DNA from 3 places in the Lysinibacillus sp. VIII_CA genome. Region 1 is predicted to be linked to each of the others. Evidence: riboswitches for the same ligand, from Rfam matches in the RefSeq annotation. Region 1 holds a riboswitch; each other region holds the start of a gene.
The links. Region 1 has a riboswitch for S-adenosylmethionine ahead of ACP3VS_RS09730 (cyclase family protein). Riboswitches for the same ligand answer to the same signal wherever they lie in the genome.
Positions count from the first base shown of each region.

Region 1 (4,754 bases):
ATATTTGCACAACCACTTTGGAAAGGATTGGACTGTCGAACAGCTAGCAGAACTGGCAGGTGTACCAAAATGGAGTTACTCACGCATTTTTAAAGATATTACGGGACAAATACCTCTGTATTATTTAAATAGTATACGTATTGAAAAAGCCAAACAGTTATTAATGACAACGAATGATCGTGTATTTGAAATAAGTCAGTCTATTGGCTTTAATAATGAATACTATTTCAATCGTCGTTTTAAAGAGCATGTAGGTATTTCCCCAGGGCAATTCCGACGAAGTCAGAGCAATAATGTACGCGTATTCGCACCATTCTTAGAGGACTTCTTTGTAGCTTTAGGTATTACGCCCATTGCGCAATTCAGTCATTCCAAGTGGGGAAAACAAGACTATTTAGGTCTACAGGATGTGCCTGATATCGATGTACAGTATGGAAAAATGGAACACCTCTTTCACTATAAACCAACATTAATTATGTTAGATGCTGGTATAGAGCGTTGGGAAACCTGTCTTCATTTAAATAAGTTGGCCCCAATCTGTCACCTAAACAACCCTGGAGAGGACTGGCAATCGACTCTATTTAAAATTGCAGATTTAACAGGGAAAACCGCTATGATGCAAGATATTATTACGGAATATGAGGACAAGGTACAGAGGGCTCGAAAAATTCTAGGTAGATCCGTTTACGGACAAAGTGTGGCATTTCTTCGCATTTCAGCCATTGGCATTACACTGTATGCTGGCCCTGATTGCGGTTATACAGGGCCAATTCTATACCGTGACTTAGGCTTAACGCCTGATCCATTGGTGTGGAAAATACCGCTTAATCAGCGTAAAGCTCATCTGACTTCAAATCAGCTGCAACAACTAGACGCTGATCATTTGTTTATCACCTTCGACAAGCAACACTCCATTTATGAGAATGAAGAGCGTACTATTTTAACATCCTCTATGTGGAAAAACCTAAGGGCTGTTAAAAGAAACTGTGTCTATGAGGTGGATTTTTTAACGTGGATGAATTATGGAATCCTGTCACATAGCAAAAAAATAGATGATGTATTAAACGTTCTTGGCTAAAGAACAAAAGGGAAGCGCGCCATCGCTTCCTTTTTTAGTTTGTGTGGCATACCATTCAGCATAGTATATTAACACTTCAGTACAGGAATGGCGTTATTCAAACACCTAAAAAGATCATGATACATAAGATAAGATATCAGCTTCTGGCTAGGAGGAATTGATTTGTATTATAATCCTTATCCTTATTTTATTCACCCCTACCATTACCCGATACCATCGACAGACCATCAACTTGCAGCTAGAACCTTTTCACAACATTTAGCAATGCCGACTAGTAATAGTCCCTTTCCCCCTGTTGATACACAAAAATTAATATCTTCAGCTACGCGGATAAAGACGATTATGCAGCAGGCACAATTACTTACAGATAAAATTGATAGTTCTCAACAATTTGCACATGACTTAAAGAATGCTGCACAGCTTTCAAATAAAACAGAGGTCGAAAAATTAATTACATCCACAGGCATTACTACAAAATTTGAAACCAACTATACACCAGATAATTTTAGAATACAGCTTATGGATAGTGCCTGCTGTCGAGTAACGTTAATTTTGAATTGGTAAGTAAATTAATTTTAACCCTGTAATCCTATCAAAGTTGTAAACTATAAAAATATATGTTAAAGTATTTATACTATTATTTCTGAAAATTCTTATATCCTATTTCTTATCTAGAGAGACGGAGGGATCGGCCCGATGAAGTCTCAGCAACCAGCTCAAGCAGTATGGTGCTAATTCCTATTGGCAAAATTTAAGCCTGAAAGATGAGAAGACGCACTACCTATGTTTGATTCCGGGAGTCCTCTTCGATTGAGGACTCTTTTTTTATTGACTACTACTTTTAGAAAGCAGGGAATTTAATGTCTAACGAACTTTTACAAGCATTGCACTTACTAAAATCAAAACAATGGGTCGATTTGACACATACCTTCGGCCCAGACTCACCTCATTTTTTCATGTTTGAAGATGCTAAATTTGAAACATTATTCTCGCATGATGATGGATTTTTTGCACAGCAGTTTTCTTTTCCTGGACAATATGGAACACATATTGACCCACCCATTCACTTTGTAAGAGATACTCGATTTCTAGATGAATTAGCACTAAAGGAGCTTGTTCTTCCGCTTATCGTCATTGATAAATCACAGGAGGCTGCTAGTAATCATGACTTTACGCTCAGTGTACAAGATATTCTAGAATTCGAGACACACTATGGACAGATTGAAGAAGGTACATTTGTGGCACTGCGAACAGATTGGAGTAAGCGTTGGCCAGATAAAGAGGCATTTAGTAATAAAGATGTCAATGGAGATAATCATCTCCCAGGTTGGGGCTTGGAGGCCTTACAATTTCTATTCAAGGAACGTAAAGTAAGTGCAATAGGTCATGAAACTTTTGATACTGATTCTGCCACTGATTTTCGTCAAAGTGGCCAATTAGTTGGTGAATATTTTGTCCTCAATCAAGACACTTATCAAATTGAGCTCATGACTAATTTAGACAAGCTACCTCCTATAGGTGCTATTATTTTTAATATAGTACCCAAGCCTGAAAAAGCATCTGGATTCCCTGTACGTTCATTTGCCATATTGCCATAACAAAAAGTCGGTAGGAATCCTACTGACTTTTACTTTTGTACGTTTCTTTTTTTAAATAAATAATAAATAATTAACATGACTAGGACAAACAGCAAGATGACGTACATACTGTAATGAGATAAATAGTAACCGACGAATCGCCATTTCTCTCCTAGCACTTTTCCTAAGGTTATAAATGTAAAAGTCCATATAAATGCCCCTGTATAAGCAAAGAAAGCGAATTTCCTATATGGATAATTATTGATAGCGGCGATATAGGCTGTTAGATGGCGTACACCAGGAATAAAATAGCCAGCAATTAATAAAAAAGGCCCCACTTTCATAAACATTTTTTTAGTAAATTCAATTTTTTGCTCAGTTATATGAATCTTTGGCCCATATTTCTGCAAGAGCGGTAAGCCAAATCGACGGCCGATATAGTAGCTTAAAGTAATCCCCCCCATTGCGCCAATCAGAGCACTTACTAAAGCTGGGATATGTCCAAGGCTTTCTCGATAAACACTATAGCCTACATAAGTTAAAAATACTTCATCGGGAAGTGGCAACCCAACAATGCCTCCAATTAGGATCACGATGATGCCAAAATACCCGTAATGTTCAATTAGAGATTGCACATGCTGCGCCATTTTTCATCCCACCTAATACATTGTTCTATATACTCATAACTGTATACCAAAAGAGTCTCTCAAGCCTCCACTTTACTTCCTTTCCATGTCGTTAAATAATGTGCAGCTTTCGTAAAGCAAAATCTATGCCACCTTCAATGGATTTCTTTGTAACAAAATCTGCAACATTTTTTAGAGCTTGGCTCCCATTCCCCATAGCTACCCCAAGGCCAACCAGCTCTAGCATATCTATATCATTCTCTCCATCTCCAAAAGCTATGGCATCCTTAGCATTAATCTCAAAATAATCAAGTACAGCCTTTACGGCTATCGACTTGGACACATCTTGCTGTAAAACATTCACAATATAAGGATGCCATCGTTGCCGTAATATATTCGAAAATTGACGAGCTAATCTTTTTTCAGCCTGTTCATCAGCATAAAGGCACATAAGAAAAACCTCTTCATCCATAATGCTTTCTTTTCTAACTGGAAAATCACATAAAGACAATGTCTCTTGCATCGCGCTTAAGGCTAATGGATTTTGTATATCATTCATCGTAAGTTGTTCTGTAAAAAATGTTAAGGAATGCTGATGTTGCTGTGCAAAAGCTTGAACATTTTGAACAATGCCCTTCTCAATCGGAATTTTATGTATCACAACATCCTTGTGTTTCACATATGCCCCATTCGCCGTAATAAAGGTTTCAATCCCTAAATTTTTCAGCTCTTCACACATGGACAACGGTCTTCCTGTCGCAGCCACAAGATAGATTCCCTTTTCCTGTAATAGTCGAATAGCCTGCCTCGTACTTTCCTCCACAGCACCATTCTCATAATTGATTAGTGTACCATCCACATCAAAAAATACTATTTTATACGTCATCTGCTCCACCCTCTCATAGTAAACTTTTGAACTATACAATTCGAACTGTCCATTAAATAAATTGTACATAATTCGACAAACTTTTCGGTAACTATATAACTTACTTTAACTACACCGATAAATACTATTACAAGCACATTTCTAATGATATTTAACTAAAAAAACGAGTATTATTTTTAATTTTATAATTCCAAAGGAGTATACCAAAGAACACAGAATTGTTAAAATGGAAGATAATGAATTAAATACATTGAACGATTATTGATTACGTATAAATAGAACAAAAGAAATAATATTATTGAGCATGCAAAGGAGTTGATTCTTATGGCATTTAACATCTACTACTATGAAAGTAGCGTAGATTGTAAATTTTGCAAAAAGCATTTTACAACGTATAAAGTACGCCCAAATCGATATAAAATTATCGAGGAACAAACAGATTTCATGCCCGTCTATGATGGTCTTAACCCTTTGCTGTATGAAGTTGCCGTGTGCCCACATTGTGGCTTTGCCTTCCATAAATCCATGACACGTACATACGGACCTTTCATGCAGCTTATAGATGAACTATACATTAAAGAGCTACA
Region 1 covers NZ_JBNFXM010000005.1:179,641-184,394, forward strand. The annotation lists gene ACP3VS_RS09720 (AraC family transcriptional regulator) at 1-1,078, shown strand, start outside; gene ACP3VS_RS09725 (hypothetical protein) at 1,241-1,642, shown strand; SAM riboswitch class I at 1,743-1,849, shown strand; gene ACP3VS_RS09730 (cyclase family protein) at 1,939-2,676, shown strand; gene ACP3VS_RS09735 (DedA family protein) at 2,706-3,302, opposite strand; gene ACP3VS_RS09740 (Cof-type HAD-IIB family hydrolase) at 3,394-4,167, opposite strand; gene ACP3VS_RS09745 (DUF2225 domain-containing protein) at 4,492-4,754, shown strand, end outside.

Region 2 (4,754 bases), on a different contig from region 1:
CTTTAGCATTATCTGACGCATAGCGGATATCTAAAAATTCACTAATATCTGCGCCTGAGGAAAAGGCGACTTCATTGACACCCCGTACAATTAATAGCTTGATAGACATATCTGTACGTAACTCTTCTAGCTCGTCTATGATCGCTTGGAACATTGCTCTCGATAAAGAATTCCGTTTGTCGGGACGGTTTAACACTAGCGTTGCGATATAGCCGTTTTTCTCTACATAAATCTCAGTTGCCATGGATATCTTCCCCCTAGTCTTTCTTCAATTTGGCTGAAATGCGATTGCCTATGGATTGTATGCTTTGTACAAGGATGATTAAAATAAACACCGTTGCATACATGACATCTACCTCGTAGCGTAAATGACCATAACGGTAAGCGAGGTCGCCTAAACCACCAGCACCAACCATTCCCGCCATTGCTGTTGCGCCAATCAATCCAATTGTAGCAATCGTTAAGCCTAAAATAATGGATGGGCGTGCTTCACGTAATAATACATGCCAAATGATATGGCGACGTTTAATACCCATGGCTGTGTAGGCTTCGATAACGCCAGAATCAACCTCTAAAAGCGCTGACTCCATCAGTCTTGCAATATAAGGAGCTGTATAAACTACAAGCGGAACAATAACGCCTTTAACACCAATCGTTGTACCGACGATAACCTTTGTAAAAGGTAAAATGAAGAATAGTAAGATGATGAATGGCACTGAACGGATAATATTGATGATTAAATTAAATAATTGATAGAAAAATTTATTTTCAAAGGATTGACCAGGTCGTGTTAAAACAATTAAAAGACCTAAAGGTATACCGATTAGAATGGAAAAGAATAATGAAATTCCGACCATTTGAAATGTTTCGATAATTGCTTTGCCAATAACCTCAGACCAATCATGAAAGAAATTATTCATGGAATTCTCCTCCTAACTCTTCAACAGTAACGCCATTCTCTGCAAAATAGGTTAGCGCTTTTTGAACAATGCTTGGCTCTCCGTTTAAATGCACCACAATATTACCGACAATGCCGTTTTTTAATTCAATAATATTGGCTGTTAGGATGTTTGGTTGTACATCATATACTTTGCTGACTTCAGCTAATAATGGCTTCCCAGTACTTTCCCCAAGAAATGTTAAACGAATGACGCTACCTGAAACATTTAGCTGCTCAATAAGAGAAGGAGTTAAGTTACGCTGTGAAATGGTACTTAAAAACTTTCTTGTAGTAGGGTGTTGGGGCTTTGCAAAGAGCTCAATAGCCGTACCAAATTCAACTACTTTCCCGGCCTCTAGAACAGATACCTCATCACATATTTTCTGAATAACATTCATTTCATGTGTAATCAGTAGGATTGTAATTCCTAATTCACGATTAATTTTTAACAATAGTTCAAGAATGGCCTCTGTCGTTTCAGGATCAAGGGCACTTGTTGCTTCATCACTAAGTAAAATCTCTGGCTCTTGCGCTAGAGCGCGTGCAATTGCGACACGTTGCTTTTGTCCACCTGAAAGCTGATTGGGGTAGCTATCTAGCTTTTCTGTTAAACCTACAATTTCGGCATATTTAGCCACACGATTTTGGACTTCTGTTTCGTTATAACCAAGTAGCTTTAAGGGAACCGCAATATTGTTATAAACTGTTGCTGTCTTTAAGAGATTAAAATGTTGAAAAATCATGCCAATCTTTTGCCGTGTTTGACGTAAGTCATGAAGTGAAAGGGTAGTAATATCCACATTATCAATCAAAACCTTGCCTGCTGAGGGACGCTCTAGTAAATTAACACAACGAATAAGCGTACTTTTACCGGCACCACTATACCCAATTACACCATGAATTTGTCCTTTTTTTACATGAAGATTAATTCCGTCCACTGCCTTAATACTGCCTTTTTTCGTCTTATATTCTTTTGATATATTTTGTAATTGAATCATCAGATTACTTGCTCCTTTCTTAGCTTCTAAAAAGCAAGAATCTGCGCGATTTCCATAGTGGACAATTGGCAGATTCTCAGCCTTATATCAGCTTTTGGCATGTATTACCAGCTAGGGATTACAGAACCTTTGAATTCCTCTTCAATGAATTGGCGCACTTCATCAGACTGGTAAGCCTCAACGAATTTTTTAATTGTTGGGTCATTTTCATTTTCAGCACGAACGACAATGTAGTTCACATATGGAGAGTCAGTAGATTCTAAAAGAATAGAGTCCTCTTGTGGATTAATGCCAGCTTCCAGCGCAAAGTTCGTATTAATAGCAGCTACATCTACTTCACTAAGCTGCTTAGGAATTTGTGCGGCTTCTAATTCTATGAATTTTAAATTCTTTTTGTTTTCTTCCACGTCACGAACAGATGCTGTTAAGTCCGCTCCATCTTTTAATTTAATATAGCCTGCCTCTTGTAAAACAAAGAGAGCTCGCGCTCCATTTGTTGGGTCATTCGGTAAGCCAAATGTTGCGCCTTCAGGAACGTCATCCAATGATTTATATTTTTCAGAGTAAATCCCCATAGGATTTAAAATTGTTTTGCCAACTGGTACTAAATCTGTATCGTGATCTTTATTAAAAGTATCGAGGAAAGGTTTATGCTGATAGCTGTTTGCATCAAGATCTCCTTCAGCTAAGGATGTATTGGGTAAAACATAATCAGAAAAAGATTTTAGTTCTACTTCTAGCCCCTTTTCCTTTGCGACTTTAGCAGCTACCTCTGCAATTTGCTCATGAGGTCCTGAAGTGACACCCACGACAATTTTATTTTCATCGATAGCGTCGCTTTTTCCTGTACTATCTTCTTTAGAGCCACAGCCCGCTAGTGCTGCTACTAATGTAAGACTTGCTAAACCTACTAAAAATTTATTTTTCTTCTTCATGAAAACTACCTCCAAAAATTGTTTTATCGGTTTTTTGAAAATAAAAAAACTCTCTTATAAATTAAGAGAGGCTCATGAAAAAAAGTCCTCTCTTATCTATCAAACGAATTTCGTTTGCAGGATTTAGCACCTTCCTTCATAAAAGGAGGTTGCCGAGCTTCATAGGGCCAGTCCCTCAGCTACTCTTGATAAGAGATTCATATTATATTTTTGTATTTCCGATAGAACTAATATAATTTATAGGGTATAGTAAGTCAATAAATATTTTTGAAATTTTTTATATTGTTATAATATTTTGTCGCGAAGGAGGGGGAAGAATGCCAGTAAGAGTTAATTATGGCATAGGTTCATTTGGTAAGGTGATTAGTGCACGTCTTCTCATGGGGACAGACATCATTGAAGGAATAGAGGCACTTTGTGAAGAGAATAATATTGATTCAGCAACCATTATTAGTTGTATTGGTAGTTTTCAAAAAAGTAGCTTTGTTTATTTAGTACCCGATGAAACCTCCCACATTAAAGTTCGATTTAGTGATGTGGTAGAGAAAGAGGGGCCACTCGAGTTTATCCAAGGTTCAGGAGTGGTTTGTAAGCGTGATGCAGGATATGAAACGCATTTCCATGGTTCCATGAGTGATCAATGGGGAGTGGTTTCAGGCGGTCATTTTATAAAGGGCGGAAATATCGTCATAACAGCAGATGTAGTACTGGCAGAAGTGCAAGGCATTCAGCATATCCGTCAGATGGATGATGAAACAGGTCACGTACAATTTTATCCATTAGAACATGGGTTAGATTTTCCAAGGGAAATTGAAAAATAGTAAGTCCTGTAGCTAGTGAAAGCTACAGGACTCTATATGGTTACATGTTAAAATAATTTCAATTGCTCAATTCTTTGGATGGCCTCTCGTAAACGTTCCTCGCTTACAAGCAAGCCAATACGCACATAGCCTTCCCCATATTGACCAAAGCCATTACCTGCGGCTACTGCAATATCAGCTTTGTCGAGCAATATATCGGCGAATTGTTCGCTTGTAAAACCTAATGGGACAGGGAGCCAGGCAAAGAAGGAGCCTTTTGGTGCTGTTACTTGCCAGCCAATTCTATGCGCTTCTTCGATTAGAACATTTCGACGACGCTCATAGGTAGCTCTTAGCTCATCTGCACATTCCTGTGAAGATGTAAGGGCAATAGCTGCTGCTTGTTGAATAGCTGGAAATTGACTACAAAACAAATGATCCTGAATAAGATTAATCGCAGCAATTAAATCAGCATTACCAACAGCAAAGCCTATACGCCAACCTGCCATATTATAAGTTTTTGATAATGTGTACATTTCGATTCCAACTTCTTTTGCGCCATTGGCCTGTAAAAAGCTAATAGGCTTATTGCCATCAAATCCAATTGCACCATATGCAAAATCATGTGATACGATGATATTATGCTCCTTAGCAAAGCGAACAGTTTCTTCAAAAAATTCAAGTGTTGCTGTACCACCCGTAGGATTATTTGGGTAATTTAAGTACAGTAACTTGGCCTTTTCCTTAACTTCTTTAGGTAGGGCATCATAATCAGGTAAGAAATGATTCTCAGCAAAAAGTGGCAACACTTCAAAATTTACATCACCTAATACAACACCTGATAAGTAGTCTGGATAGCCAGGGTCTGGTAATAGCATTGTATCCCCTGGATTTAACACAGCCAAAGGTAGCTCAACAAGACCAATTTTTGTGCCACCAAGAATCGCTACTTCAGTATCGGGATTAATCTCCACATCATATTCCCGTTTATAAAAGTCGGCAGCCGCTTGACGTAGTTCGGCGATACCACGAAATGGCGAATATTTGTGGTTTTGAGGATTTTCAGCTGCTCCCTGTAATG
Region 2 covers NZ_JBNFXM010000009.1:18,415-23,168, forward strand. The annotation lists gene ACP3VS_RS13530 (enoyl-CoA hydratase/isomerase family protein) at 1-244, opposite strand, end outside; gene ACP3VS_RS13535 (methionine ABC transporter permease) at 258-920, opposite strand; gene ACP3VS_RS13540 (methionine ABC transporter ATP-binding protein) at 913-1,938, opposite strand; gene ACP3VS_RS13545 (MetQ/NlpA family ABC transporter substrate-binding protein) at 2,043-2,873, opposite strand; SAM riboswitch class I at 2,963-3,068, opposite strand; gene ACP3VS_RS13550 (PPC domain-containing DNA-binding protein) at 3,191-3,694, shown strand; gene ACP3VS_RS13555 (pyridoxal phosphate-dependent aminotransferase) at 3,742-4,754, opposite strand, start outside.
Region 2: another riboswitch for S-adenosylmethionine. It lies ahead of ACP3VS_RS13545 (MetQ/NlpA family ABC transporter substrate-binding protein); the one in region 1 lies ahead of ACP3VS_RS09730 (cyclase family protein).

Region 3 (4,754 bases), on a different contig from region 1:
AAATTGATGGTGATAAGTTCTCTGCCTTTATTGTGGAACGTACATTCAATGGTGTTTCAGTCGGTCCTGAGGAGAAGAAAATGGGGATTAAGTCTTCATCTACCCGTACACTTGTGTTAGAAGATGCAGAAGTGCCAGTAGAAAATTTATTAGGTGAAATTGGTCGTGGGCATGTCATTGCCTTCAATATATTAAATATCGGTCGCTATAAACTAGGGGTTGGAACAATTGGTGGATCAAAACGCGCATTTGAGCTAGCGGTACAATATACAAACCAACGTCAGCAATTTAAAACAAAGCTATCTGACTTCAACCTAACAAAAGAAAAATTATCAACAATGGCTTCTCATTTGTATGCATCAGAGTCATTAAACTATCGTACTGTGGGTTTATTTGAAGACCGTTTAAGCCAGCTAAGCCCAGAGGAGCAAAAGGAAGGAAAAGTGATTGCAGGTGCTATCGCTGAATATGCGATTGAATGCTCCATTGCTAAAGTATTTGGATCAGAAACATTAGATTATATTGCAGATGAAGCTGTACAATTACACGGCGGTTATGGCTTCATGGCTGAATATGAGGTAGAGCGTATATACCGTGATTCTCGTATTAATCGAATTTTTGAAGGTACAAATGAAATTAATCGCATGATTGTACCAGGTACATTTATGAAAAAGGCACTAAAAGGTGAGCTGCCATTATTACAGGTTGCGCAAAATTTACAGCAAGAGCTTCTAATGCTAATGCCAGAGGATATCGGCACTGAGCCACTAGCTCAGGAAAAATACTTAGTGAAAAATGCCAAGAAGATTGCTGTATTAGCTGCAGGCTTAGCCGCACAACGCTTTGGTGCGAAGCTTGATCAAGAGCAAGAAGTATTAGTGAATATTGCTAATATCGCTAATCAATTATTTGCAATGGAATCAGCTGTATTACGCACAGAAAAAGCGATTGCTCGTGATGGCGTTGAAAAAGCACATCAAAAATTGCTATACACTCAAATTTTCTGCCAAGAAGCATTTGTAGAAATCGAAAAAGAAGCAAAAGATACAATTCTGGCTTCCGCAGATGGTGATGCAGCACGTATGACATTATCTGCATTACGTAAATTAACACGTAATAATCCATACAACCTCATTACGAAGAAACGTGAAGCATCTGTGAAATTAATTGAAGCAGAAAAATATATCGTTTAATCGTAGGAAAATGCTAGCTATCCGTAAGTGGGTAGCTAGTTTTTTATTGTGCCAAATAAATTATTTGTCAAAGTAACGGATAAAAATACAAAATGGATGGATAGACTTACGGAAATGAGCGAAGTTCCACCATTCTCGATGATTATGATGGTATACTACAGAAAAAGACAGCAAAGGAGCATTTTAATGACGATTCAATTTTTCCATTATCCCAAATGTACAACATGTAAAAAAGCGCAAAAGTGGTTAAATGATCATGACGTTTCCTATGAAGAGGTACATATCGTAGAGCAGCCGCCAACAAAGGATGAAATAACAGCTTTATGGCAAGTCAGTGGTCTTCCTTTGAAGAAGTTTTTTAATACTTCAGGCATGAAATATCGTGACCTTGGTTTGAAGGACAAGCTAGCTGATATGACTGAGGAAGAACAGCTTGAGCTACTTGCTTCGGATGGGATGTTAATAAAACGTCCACTCGTAACAGATGGAAAAAAAGTAACTTTAGGGTTTAAAGAATCCGATTTTGAGCAAGCTTGGATATAGCCGTTTTTATTCTTGTTTTTATAGGAGAAGTATGGCACACTGAAAGTGAATATATTACATAATTATGGAGGGGTTTTTTGCATGAGCACACCGAAAGACTTACGTTACTCTGAAGAGCATGAATGGGTTAAAGTAGAAGATGGAAAAGTACGTATTGGTATTACGCACTTCGCACAATCTGAATTAGGAGATATCGTTTTCGTTGAGCTTCCACAAGTTGGCGATGAAATCAAAACGGATGATCCATTCGGTAGCGTAGAATCAGTAAAAACTGTTTCTGAATTATATGCACCAATCTCAGGTACTGTAGTTGAAGTTAATGCAGATTTAGAAGATAGCCCAGAATTCGTTAATGAATCACCATATGAAAAAGCATGGATGATCGTCGTAGAGCCTGCTGATGCATCAGAAGTTGATAAACTTATGACAGCAGAACAATACGAAGAGATGACAGCAGAATAAGACAAGCCATAATCAAAAAACGTCGGAAACTACCGGCGTTTTTTATTATATAATAACGTATAAGTGGGAATGTCTAAATGGAGGTGGCGTAATGTTCGATGGGAAATGCTTGATAGTAGAAGGACGCTCAGATAAGCTACAAATTGAGCCAATTTTAAACGAGAATGTTACAATACTATGTACGAATGGAACAATTGGTGTGCATCAATTAGAAGAGCTAATCGATCCCTATGAGGGCTATGAGCTATTTACCTTTTTTGATGCCGATACTTCAGGCGATAAGCTACGTGCATTAATGGACAGACATTATCCTGAAGCAGAGCATTTACGAACAATGCCAACATATAAGGAAGTAGAAACGACACCTAGAAAAGTGTTAGCCATGATTTTACTTCGTGCGCATTTCTCAATCCATAATGAATATATTTTGTAAGGTTGCGTGAACTAAATGGAAGAATGGTCGAAAGAGCAGTGGGAAACGGCATTACAGTCCGGAGAAAAAGCTGCGTTTTATTTATATACACCGATGTGCGGTACTTGTGCAGTGGCATCAAAAATGATGTCAATTGTAGAACAACTATTACCTCACCTAAAGCTAGGGAAAGCAAATATTAATTTTTTGGAGCAAATTGCTTTTGAGCATCAAATTGAAAGCGTTCCGTGCTTACTTGTTTGTGACGGTGGCAAAGTGACAGAAAAGATTTATGCTTTTCAATCCGTACCTTTTTTGTACGAATTGTTAAAAAAATTAATTGACTGAACTTTATTAGCGTGGTAAAGTAACAAATATATTACTAAAACATTAAATATATCGAACTCTTATGAAGAGCGGCGGAGGGAAGTGCCCTATGAAGCCCGGCAACCATCACATAGTGAAAAGGTGCCAAATCACCCAAAGATTTTTCTTTGAAAGATGAGAGAACGGTTCAACGTATAATACGTGACCCCTTCTACTTGTCTATAAGTGGAGGGGTTTTTTTATATAAGAAAAGGAGTATTCGCTATGATACAGCTTCAAAATATAACGAAGAAATACAAAACAGCAAATGGCGAATTAACGGCAGTCAAAGATGTTAACCTGACTATTAATAAGGGTGAAATTTTTGGCATTATCGGCTATAGTGGCGCTGGTAAAAGTACGATGATTCGTTTACTTAATGGCTTAGAGAAACCAACAACAGGAACAGTAACAGTGAACAATCAGGCTTTTTCATCGATTAAAGGTCAAAAGCTTAGAGCAGCTAGACAAAAGGTTAGTATGATTTTTCAACATTTCAACCTACTTTGGTCACGAACAGTTGCAGAAAACATTGCCTTCCCATTAGAAATCGCAGGTGTATCAAAAGCTCAACGTGAGGCACGGGTGAAGGAATTGATAGCACTTGTTGGCCTAGAAGGTCGTGATCAAGCATATCCATCACAGCTCTCTGGTGGACAAAAGCAACGTGTAGGGATTGCGCGAGCATTAGCCAATAATCCAGAGGTTTTACTATGTGATGAGGCTACATCTGCTCTAGACCCTGAGACAACAGATGCCATTCTTGATTTACTGGTGGATATTAATGAACGTTTAGGGTTAACGATTGTCCTCATTACTCATGAAATGCATGTCATCCGCAAGATTTGTCATCGTGTAGCAGTGATGGAGGCAGGCGAAATTGTAGAGCGTGGAGAAGTATTGCAAGTTTTCCAGGCTCCTCAGGCTGCCATTACTAAGAAATTTGTAGCGCAAATTACCAATACAAAGGAAACACAGGATACAGTAGAACAAATCAAAGCAAATTATCCAACTGGACAACTTGTCAAATTGATTTTTGTTGGTGAAAAAACAGAACAGCCAGTTATTTCACATCTAGTAAAGCAATTCGATGTGGAAGTAAGCATTGTACATGGGAATATTTCGCAAACCAAAAATGGTGCATATGGTACTCTCATTGTGCAAATTGATGGGTCGAAAGCAAACGTGACTGAAGCCTTAAGCTATTTAAATACAGTGGAAGTGCAAACGGAGGTGATTGCAGATGCTAACTAATCTCTTTCCGAATGTAGACTGGGATAGCATGTGGCAGGCTACATATGAAACATTATATATGACGGCCATTTCAACAGTTATTACATTTATTCTAGGGTTAGCCATTGGGATTGTCCTGTTTTTAACTAGTCCGAATCAGTTATGGGCTAATAAAATTGTTAGTTTTTTAACAGGGTCACTCGTTAATATATTCCGTTCTATTCCATTTATCGTGTTAATTATTTTATTAATTCCATTTACTAAGTTTTTACTTGGTACAATCCGTGGAGCCAATGCTGCTTTACCTGCTTTAATTATCGGTGCGGCTCCGTTCTATGCACGTATGGTATTAATTGCGCTACGAGAAATTGATAAGGGTGTTATTGAAGCAGCTCGTTCAATGGGGGCTAAAACAGCCACAATTATTTGGAAAGTACTGATCCCTGAATCATTACCAGCACTCATTTCGGGTATTACTGTTACGGCTGTAGCACTTGTCGGTTATACAGCAATGGCAGGGATAATCGGTGCAGGGGGTCTCGGGA
Region 3 covers NZ_JBNFXM010000007.1:186,374-191,127, forward strand. The annotation lists gene ACP3VS_RS12245 (acyl-CoA dehydrogenase family protein) at 1-1,193, shown strand, start outside; gene ACP3VS_RS12250 (arsenate reductase family protein) at 1,380-1,736, shown strand; gene gcvH (glycine cleavage system protein GcvH) at 1,818-2,198, shown strand; gene ACP3VS_RS12260 (hypothetical protein) at 2,290-2,631, shown strand; gene ACP3VS_RS12265 (thioredoxin family protein) at 2,647-2,958, shown strand; SAM riboswitch class I at 3,015-3,118, shown strand; gene ACP3VS_RS12270 (methionine ABC transporter ATP-binding protein) at 3,202-4,230, shown strand; gene ACP3VS_RS12275 (methionine ABC transporter permease) at 4,220-4,754, shown strand, end outside.
Region 3: another riboswitch for S-adenosylmethionine. It lies ahead of ACP3VS_RS12270 (methionine ABC transporter ATP-binding protein); the one in region 1 lies ahead of ACP3VS_RS09730 (cyclase family protein).